DNA from 2 places in the Micrococcus sp. HG099 genome. Region 1 is predicted to be linked to the other one. Evidence: riboswitches for the same ligand, from Rfam matches in the RefSeq annotation. Region 1 holds a riboswitch; the other holds the start of a gene.
The links. A riboswitch is a leader RNA that binds a small molecule or an ion and turns the genes downstream of it on or off. The one in region 1 is predicted to bind S-adenosylmethionine.
Positions count from the first base shown of each region.

Region 2: another riboswitch for S-adenosylmethionine. It lies ahead of NWP10_RS07445 (bifunctional o-acetylhomoserine/o-acetylserine sulfhydrylase); the one in region 1 lies ahead of NWP10_RS07340 (flavin reductase family protein).

Region 1 covers NZ_JANQCJ010000068.1:6,396-10,797, reverse strand. Annotated here, with positions in the region: gene hisD (histidinol dehydrogenase) at 1-1,115, shown strand, start outside; gene NWP10_RS07350 (RNA-binding S4 domain-containing protein) at 1,165-1,545, shown strand; gene NWP10_RS07345 (hypothetical protein) at 1,599-2,231, opposite strand; SAM riboswitch class IV at 2,442-2,560, shown strand; gene NWP10_RS07340 (flavin reductase family protein) at 2,633-3,157, shown strand; gene NWP10_RS07335 (cold-shock protein) at 3,414-3,617, shown strand; gene NWP10_RS07330 (MFS transporter) at 3,728-4,402, opposite strand, start outside.
Region 2 covers NZ_JANQCJ010000070.1:1,504-5,905, reverse strand. Annotated here, with positions in the region: gene NWP10_RS07455 (SGNH/GDSL hydrolase family protein) at 1-52, shown strand, start outside; gene NWP10_RS07450 (homoserine O-acetyltransferase) at 181-1,311, opposite strand; gene NWP10_RS07445 (bifunctional o-acetylhomoserine/o-acetylserine sulfhydrylase) at 1,308-2,660, opposite strand; SAM riboswitch class IV at 2,791-2,905, opposite strand; gene NWP10_RS07440 (VOC family protein) at 3,070-3,720, shown strand; gene NWP10_RS07435 (type II CAAX prenyl endopeptidase Rce1 family protein) at 3,744-4,402, opposite strand, start outside.

The DNA.
Region 1 (4,402 bases):
CCGCCGAGGCGCTGGCCGCCGCCCTCGAGGGCCTGGACGCGGACGTGCGCGCGGCCCTGGAGGAGTCGATCCGGCGCGCCCGGCTCGTGCACGCCGCGCAGCTGCCGCAGGACAGCACGGTGGAGCTCGGCGAGGGCGCCTCGGTGCAGAACCACTGGGTCCCCGTGGACCGCGTGGGCCTGTACGTGCCCGGCGGCCGCGCCGTGTACCCGTCCTCCGTGGTGATGAACGTGGTGCCGGCCCAGGCGGCCGGCGTCGGCTCGCTCGCGGTGACCTCCCCGCCGCAGGCCGACCACGGCGGCCTGCCGCACCCCACCGTGCTCGCCGCGTGCGCCCTGCTGGGGGTGGACGAGGTCTACGCGGCCGGCGGCGCGCAGGCCGTGGCGATGCTCGCCCACGGCGTCCGGGACGAGCGCGGCGGGTGGCTCTGCGCCCCCGTGGACATGGTGACGGGGCCCGGCAACGTGTACGTGGCCGCCGCCAAGCGCGCCCTGCAGGGGATCATCGGCGTGGACGCGGAGGCCGGGCCCTCCGAGATCGCCGTGATCGCGGACGGCACCGCGCGCGCCGACTGGGTGGCCGCGGACCTGATCAGCCAGTCCGAGCACGACCCGCTGGCCGCCTCCGTGCTCATCACGGACTCCGAGGACCTCGTGCGGGACGTGCTCGCGGCGATCGAGGCGCAGGTGCCCGGCTCCTTCCACGAGGAGCAGATCCGGGTGGCCCTCACCGGGCCGCAGTCCGGCGTGCTGCTGGTGCGCGACCTCGACCAGGCCGTGGAGGTCTCGGACCGCTACGCCACCGAGCACCTGGAGATCCAGACCCGCGATCCCGAGGCCGTCGCGGCGCGGATCCGCAACGCCGGCGCCGTGTTCGTGGGCCCGCACGCCCCCGTGCCGCTCGGCGACTACTCCGCCGGCTCCAACCACGTCCTGCCCACCTCCGGCACCGCCCGCCACTCCTCCGGCCTGAGCACCGTGACGTTCCTGCGCCTGCAGCAGCGCATCCGGTACACCGAGACCGGGCTCAAGGAGCTGGCCGAGGGCATCAGCGTGCTCGCCGAGGACGAGCGCCTGCCCGCCCACGCGGTGGCGGTGCGGGCCCGGTTCGCGTGAGCGGCGCGGCGGTGACCACGACGACGGCGGCCCGGCCCGGGGGCGCGGCGTGAGCGGCGCCGTCCGGGTGGACGCGTGGCTGTGGGCCGTGCGCGTGTACAAGACCCGCTCGGCGGCCACCGCCGCCGTGCGCGGCGGGCACGTGCGCGTCAACGACGAGCCGGTCAAGGCCGCCCACACCCTCGCCGTGGGCGACCGCGTGCGGGTGCGCAAGGATCAGCGCGAGCGGATCCTCGAGGTCACCGGGCTGATCGGCAAGCGGGTCGGCGCGCCCGTGGCCGTGAAGAACTACATCGACCACTCCCCGCCGCCGATCCCGCGCGAGCTGCTGGCCGTCCCCCACCGCGAGCGCGGCGCGGGCCGGCCCACCAAGCGGGACCGCCGCAAGCTCGACGAGCTGCGCGGCCGCGCGTCGGACGAGCGGAGCTGAGCGGGCGGAGCAGGGCTGGGCAAGGGCGGGCGGGCGGAGCTGAGGCGCGGGCGTCAGCCCTCGGACCGGTACACCACCATGCGGAAAGGGCCGCCGTCGGGCACGACGCCGGTCAGCGTCAGCGGCCCGTCCGCCTCGCGGGCGGGCAGCCCCGCGGACCAGTGGCCGCAGCCCGGGGACTCCGCCATCACGTCGCTGAAGTCCTCGCCCGGCACCGTGGCCATCACGAGGCTGCGGCGGGACCCGTCCTGCTCCGCGCAGAGGAGCAGGACCGTGTATTCCTCCCCGGCGTGGGCGTCCACGCGCAGCGACTGGGCCCCCACGGCCAGCCCCTCCCAGAGGATCGAGGCGCCGTCCGGGACGTGGGTCAAGGACGGGTCGAGCTCGGCGTAGGGGATGCCGTCCTCGGCCACGGCGCGGTTCAGGGCGATCCGGGTGGCGGCGTCGTCCTGGGCCTGCGCGGCCGCCTCGTCCCCGGCGATCTCGGCGGCGGTGCCCGACGTCGTCGGAGCGGCGGAGGACGTGCCCGCGGCGAAGTACGCCGTGCCCGCCGCCGAGGACGGCGCGGGCGACTGCGAGCCGATGCTCGCCGTCGTCGCGGAGGCACAGGCGGACAGCGCCAAGCCGAGCGCCGCGGCGACGGACAGTGCGACGGGGACGCGGGGGCGACGGCGGCGGTGCGGCATGGCTTCCCCTCTGCAGGATGACGGCGCGGGGTGCGCGGCGGATGCCCCAGTGTGACCCGAGCCACAGGGCGTGGCAACGCGTGGACCCGGATGCCCTCCAATCGTTGCGCTCCCGTGACCCTGCACCGTGACGCCGGAAGACCGGCCCGCCGTCCCATCTGACGGACCACGTTGACCGGGCAGCGGGGACTGTCCTAGCGTGGGGCACAGAATCACGAGTTCCCGTCATCACGGCCCTGGCCGGCGGGACGGCAACCCTCTCACGCAGTAGTGGGGTGCTCCAGGTGATGATTCGGCCCCCGGGGACCTCCGGCGGGCAAGTACCGCGCCTCCGTGGATCGTGTCGATCCGCGTGACCGCCTCGCCGCGGAGCCGCGTTCGTCTTGCAGAGGACCGACGCCATGACCCTGACCCTCGATGACCGCACTCCCGTGTGGGACACCGACCTCTCCCACCACAACCTGCGCTCCGGCCTGTCCGCGTTCCCCACCGGGGTCGTGGCCGTGGCCGGCCTCGCCGAGGACCGCCGGGAGGTGATGGTCTCCTCCTCGTTCGGCGTGGGCATCTCCTGGGAGCCGGCCCTCGTGGCCTTCTCCGCGCAGAACACCTCCCGCACCTGGCCGCGCCTGCGGCAGGCCGCCTCGCTCGGCATCTCGCTGCTCGCGGCGGACCAGACCCACCTGTGCCGGCAGCTCGCCTCCCGCGAGGGCGACCGGTTCGCCGGCCTGGACGTCCACGTCAGCCCGAACGAGGCCCTGCTCATCGAGGGCGCGGCGCTGTGGCTGGAGACCCGCCTGCACGCCGAGGTGCCGGCCGGGGACCACACCGTGGTGCTGCTCGAGGTGACCGGCTTGGCGGACCACACGGACGAGGTGGCGCCCGCCGCGCTGCACCGCAACCTGTTCCACGGCCTGCGCGCGCTCTGACTCCTCAGGCCCGACGCGGGCGAACTCCGGGTGAACATTTCCCACGTGGTTCCGGCGGCGGCCGATCCGTGCGAGGATGGTGTCTGAAGTTGATCAAGCTGTATCCCGCCATCTTCACTGCTCGTCCTCCCGGCCCCGGCCGGTGCTGATGAGTGTTGGGCAAGCGGTTCAGTCTCGCCGCTTCACCCGCGTCCCATCCCGGGCCGCGGTCCAACACCGCCACCGCACTGCGGCGGCACATCGAAAGGACACCATCATGGCTGTCGGCACCGTCAAGTGGTTCAACGCTGAGAAGGGCTACGGCTTCATCGCCCCCGAGGACAACTCCGCGGACGTGTTCGTGCACTTCTCCGCCATCCAGGGCTCGGGCTTCAAGGAGCTCCAGGAGAACGACCGCGTCGAGTTCGAGACCCAGGACGGCCCCAAGGGCCTCCAGGCCGCGAACGTGACGAAGATCTGATCTTCGCCCACCAGGCTTGACGTCCCCCGGGACGTCCCGACGCCCCCGGTCCACACGGACCGGGGGCGTCGTCGTGTCCGGGAGGGGTGGGCGGCGCCGTCGTGCCGGGGTCAGCGACGGCGGCGCGCGGCCGCCGTCCGCTCCAGCCCGGAGGCGGCGAGCACGGCGCACGCGAACCACACGGCCGCGGCCGGGCCGAGCGGGGCGGCCAGCAGGCCGGCCGTCGCGGGGAGCACCACCTGCCCCGCCCGGTTGCCCATCAGCCGCACGGCCAGGGCGCTGGAGCGCCAGTCCGCCGGCACGGCCTGCGTCACCAGGGACATGGTCAGCGGCTGCCCCAGCCCCAGGGTGAACCCGCCCGCCGCCATCGCGACGACGGCCACCCACCCCCACGCCGGCTCGGCCAGCCCCAGCGGGGCCACGCCGATCGCCGCCGCGGAGAACAGCAGGGCCGTGCGCACCAGCCCCTCGCGGCTCCAGCGGCGCCGCAGCAACGGCAGCAGCGCCCGGGAGAGCAGCGACCCCGCCCCGCGCACGGCCAGCAGGACGCCCACGTGGGCGGGGCTCACGCCGTAGTGCTCCCCCACCACCGGCAGGAACGCGGTGAGGATGTCCACCATGGCCAGCAGCGCCACCGAGGCGAGCAGCTGCGGGGCCACGCCCGGCACCCGCAGGATGCGTGCGAGGCTCGGCCGCCCCCCGTGCCGCCCCGCCGCCGGTTCCGGCGTGGTCGCCTCCCCCGGGGGCGCGGCGGCGTCCGCGGTTTCGCCTCCACGCGGGGCGGA
Region 2 (4,402 bases), on a different contig from region 1:
GATGCCCCACGGTTCGGACCCCACGGAGCCGCTCGACGTCGTCGCGCGCTGAGCCCCTCCCGGCACCCCCGGCGCCCCGCCCCCACCGGCGTTTTCGTTCGGGAAATCGTCGTCACCATGGCGGCGAAACGGCCGCGTAGCGACGATTTCCCGAGCGAAAGTCCAGCGGGGTGGGCGGGGTCAGAGCGCGAGGGAGTCGCGCAGGGCGTCGGCCACCTGGCCGTACTCGGTGAGGAACCCGTCATGGCCGATCGGCGAGACGATCGTGTGCACGGGCGGCCGCGCCGGCAGTACCGCGGCGAGCGCCTGGGACTCGGCGGGCAGGTACAGCCTGTCGCTGTCCACGGCCGCCACGAACGCCCGGCCCCGGTACCCCGCGAGCGCCGCCTCCACGCCGCCGCGCCCGCGGCCGACGTCGTGGCCCATCAGGGCCTCGGTGAGCAGCAGGTACGAGTTCGCGTCGAACCGGCCGGTGAGCTTGGTGGCCTGGTGGTCCAGGTAGGACTCCACGGCGTAGCGCCCGCGCCCGCCGGGCACCCCGACGACGGCGCCGAACGGGTCCTCGGCAACCTGCGGGCTCCGGCCGAAGCGGTGCTCCAGCTCGCCGGCGGTGCGGTAGGTGGTGTGCGCGATGCGGCGGGCGATCCCGAGCCCGGCCGCCGGGCCCGCGCCCTCGTAGTAGTCCCCGCCGAGGAACCCCGGGTCGAGGCGGATCGCCGCGGTCTGCGCCTGCCCCCACGCGATCTGGTCCGCGGAGGAGCGGGCGGTGGCCGCCAGCACTCCGACGCCGGCCACGCGCTCGGGGTGCGTCGCCGCCCACTCGAGGGCCCGGGCGCCGCCCATGGAGCCGCCGATAACGGCCTGCCACGCGCCGACGCCGAGGTGGTCGGCGAGGCGCCGCTCGGCCTCCACCGCGTCCCGCAGGGTCAGGAACGGGAAGCGCGAGCCCCACGGCCGGCCGTCGGCGGCCGGCGAGGACGGGCCGGTGGAGCCGTGGCAGCCGCCCACCATGTTCGGGGCGACGACGAACCACCGGTCCGTGTCCACGGCGCGGCCGGGCCCCACGAGGGCGTCCCACCAGCCCGGCGTCGGGTCGGCGGCGTGCGCGGCGACGTGGGAGTCGCCCGTGAGCGCGTGCAGGACGAGCACGGCGTTGGAGCCATCGGCGTCCAGCTCGCCCCACGTCTCGTAGGCGAGCTCGACGTCCGGGAGCACCCCGCCGGTCTCCGTGCGCAGCTCCCCGATCCGCAGCCGGTGGCGGCCGCCCTCGGGCAGGGCCGCGCGCGGCGGCCGGCTCACGGTGGCCGTCACTCCCGCTCCCCCGCCGAGGCCGCCGCCGCGAAGCCGCGCTCGAGGTCGGCGAGGATGTCCTCGAGGTCCTCCACGCCGAGCGAGAGCCGCACCAGGCCGGGGGTGACGCCGGCGGCGCGCTGCTCGTCGTCGGTGAGCTGGGAGTGGGTGGTGGAGGCCGGGTGCACCACGAGCGAGCGGACGTCGCCGATGTTGGCCACGTGGTGGTGCAGGGTGAGTCCGTCCACGAACGCGGCGCCCGCCTCTCGGCCGCCGGCGATCTCGAAGGACACGAACGCGCCGGCCCCGCGCGGCAGGTAGCGCTGCGCCCGCTCGTGCCAGGGGCTGGACTCCAGGCCGGCGTAGACCACCTTCTCGACGTCGTCGCGACCCTCCAGCCAGCGCGCCACCGCGGCCGCGTTGGCCACCTGCCGCTCCATGCGCAGAGACAGGGTCTCCAGGCCGAGGTTCACCAGGAAGGCGTTGAACGGGGAGATGGCGGAGCCGTAGTCGCGCAGCAGCTGCACGCGCGCCTTGAGGATGAAGGCCAGGTTGGCGCCGAGCGGCGAGCCCACCCCGAGGTCCCGGGCGTAGACGAGGCCGTGGTAGGACTCGTCCGGCTCGTTGAAGCCGGGGAAGCGCTCGGCGTGCTGCGCGTAGTCGAACGTGCCGGCGTCGACGATCACGCCCGCGATGGCCGCGGCGTGCCCGCCGAGGTACTTCGTGGCGGAGTGGGTGACGACGTCGGCGCCGTGCTCGATCGGCCGCAGCAGGTACGGGGTGGCCAGCGTGTTGTCCACGATCAGCGGCACGCCGGCCTCGTGGGCGGCGTCGGCGACGGCGCGCACGTCCAGGACGTCCCCACGGGGGTTGCCGAGGGTCTCGCCGAAGAACGCCTTGGTGTTCGGCCGGACGGCGGCGCGCCAGGACTTGAGGTCGTCCGGGTCGGTCACGAACGTCGTCTCGACGCCGACCTTGGCGAGGGTGTGCTTGAACAGGTTCTGCGTGCCGCCGTAGAGGCTGGCCGAGGCGACCACGTGGTCGCCGGCGCCGGCGAGGTTGAGGATCGCGAACGTCGTCGCCGCCTGACCGGAGGCCAGCAGCAGCGCGCCGACACCGCCCTCGAGCGCGGCGATCTTCTCCTCCACCGGGCCCTGCGTCGGGTTGCCGATGCGGGTGTAGAGCGGGTCGAGGTCCTTGAGGGCGAACCGGTCCGCGGCCACCTGGGCGGACGGGAAGTCGAAGGAGGTGGTCTGGAAGATCGGCAGGGCGGTCGCACCGAAGGCGTGCTGACCGGGCGCGGCGCCCGCGTGGACCTGCGCGGTGGAGAAGCCCCAGGCGTCGGGGGTCGGGGTGGTCTGGTCGGTCATGGCGGACCCTCCTGAAGGGTTCAGGGGCCGGACCCGTCCGTCCCGCCCGCCGGCCGACGTGCCGATCCGGGAACCGGCTTCGTCGAGGTGCCGGAGATGACCCGGCGCCGTCGAGAGGGGCCGTGGGAGCGGCCCGCGCTTGCCGGCGCCCGTGCGGGACCGGCCTGGTCGTCACCCGGGGCACCCCACCGCGGAAGGAGGGTTGCCGGCCAGCATGCCGGGGCCTGTTGCTGGCTCTCGTGACCGTATGACCGAGTGTAGCCGTCCGCTCCGCCACGATTTCGTCACGCGTGTCACACGCGGATACGCTCTCCGCACGGGGGAGCCCGACCCGTCAAGGGCTCGACGCCCCCTCGACTCGCACCAGGTCAACCCCCGGGGTAGCCCGGGAACGGAGAGGAACAGCGCAGTGCACACCTGTCGCATGGACCACGTGTCCTACGCCGCCGGCCCCGAGGGCCTGGACGCCACGGTCGCCCGCATCGCCGAGACGCTGGGCATCGAGCGGATCAAGGGCGGTGTCCACCCCCGCTTCGGCACCCAGAACGCACTCTTCCCCATGACGGAGGGGCAGTATCTGGAGGTCGTCGAGGCCCTGGACCACCCGGCCTCCCTCAGCGCGCCGTTCGGCCAGCTCGTGCGCGCCCGCACCGAGCAGGGCGGCGGCTGGATGAGCTGGGCCGTGTCCACCACGGACATCGGCCGGTTCGAGCGCCGCCTCGGCCGCGAGGCCGTCCCCGGCAACCGTCGCTTCCCGGACGGCCGCGAACTGTCCTGGCGGCAGATCGGCATCAAGGGCACCCTCGCGGACCCGCAGCTGCCGTACATCCTGCGCTGGGCCGACGGCCAGGAGGACATGCACCCCTCGCAGGCGGCCGAACCGCAGGCCACCATCGAGCACCTGAACATCGCCGGCTCCCCCGAGCGCCTCGCCGAGTGGCTCGGCGACGACGAGGACGGGCAGGTCCAGGACGTGAACATCGAGTACGTCGCGCCCTCCGGCATCCCGGGCATCGTCTCGGTCACCTTCCGCACCCCGAAGGGCGAGGTCACGCTCTGACGCATCCGGCGCGGGCGGGCCGCTCAGCCGAGCAGGCCTGCCCGCGCCAGCAGCGGGTAGCCCACGAACCCGACGGCGTCGAGCAGGAAGTGCGCGACCACCAGCGGCATCACGCGGCGCACCCGCAGGAACACCAGCACGAACACCACTCCCATCAGCGCGTTGCCGATGCCCGGCCCCACGCCCTGGTACAGGTGGTACGCCCCGCGCAGCAGGGCCAGCGCGAGCAGCGCCGCCCCCACGCCCGTCGGCAGGAACAGCCCCTCCGGGGTGGTCCAGGACGACGACGGCGCCCCCGGCAGGCGCGTGGGCGCGGCCGGCACCGCGGGCACCGGGTCCCGGTCCAGCCCCGCCGCCTTCAGCCGCTGCAGATAGCCGATCCGGTCGACGAGCCAGGCCCCCACGATGACCTCCTCGAGCAGCGAGTGCCGCAGGGCCGAGAGCAGCAGCACGGGGATCTGGTACCAGCTCTCGCCCATCGCGTTGGCGACGATCGCCGTCGTCAGCCCGAGCGCCCGGCCGGCGGCGTAGACGCCGAGCGTGCCCATCCCGATCACCGCGAACAGGCCGACGCCCCAGGCGAGGTCCCGGCCGGGGCGGCGCAGGTCCAGGCCGAGGGTGCGGAACGGGTTCCGGCCGCGCAGGTGCATCAGGTGCAGCACGAGCAGCACCGGCACGAGCG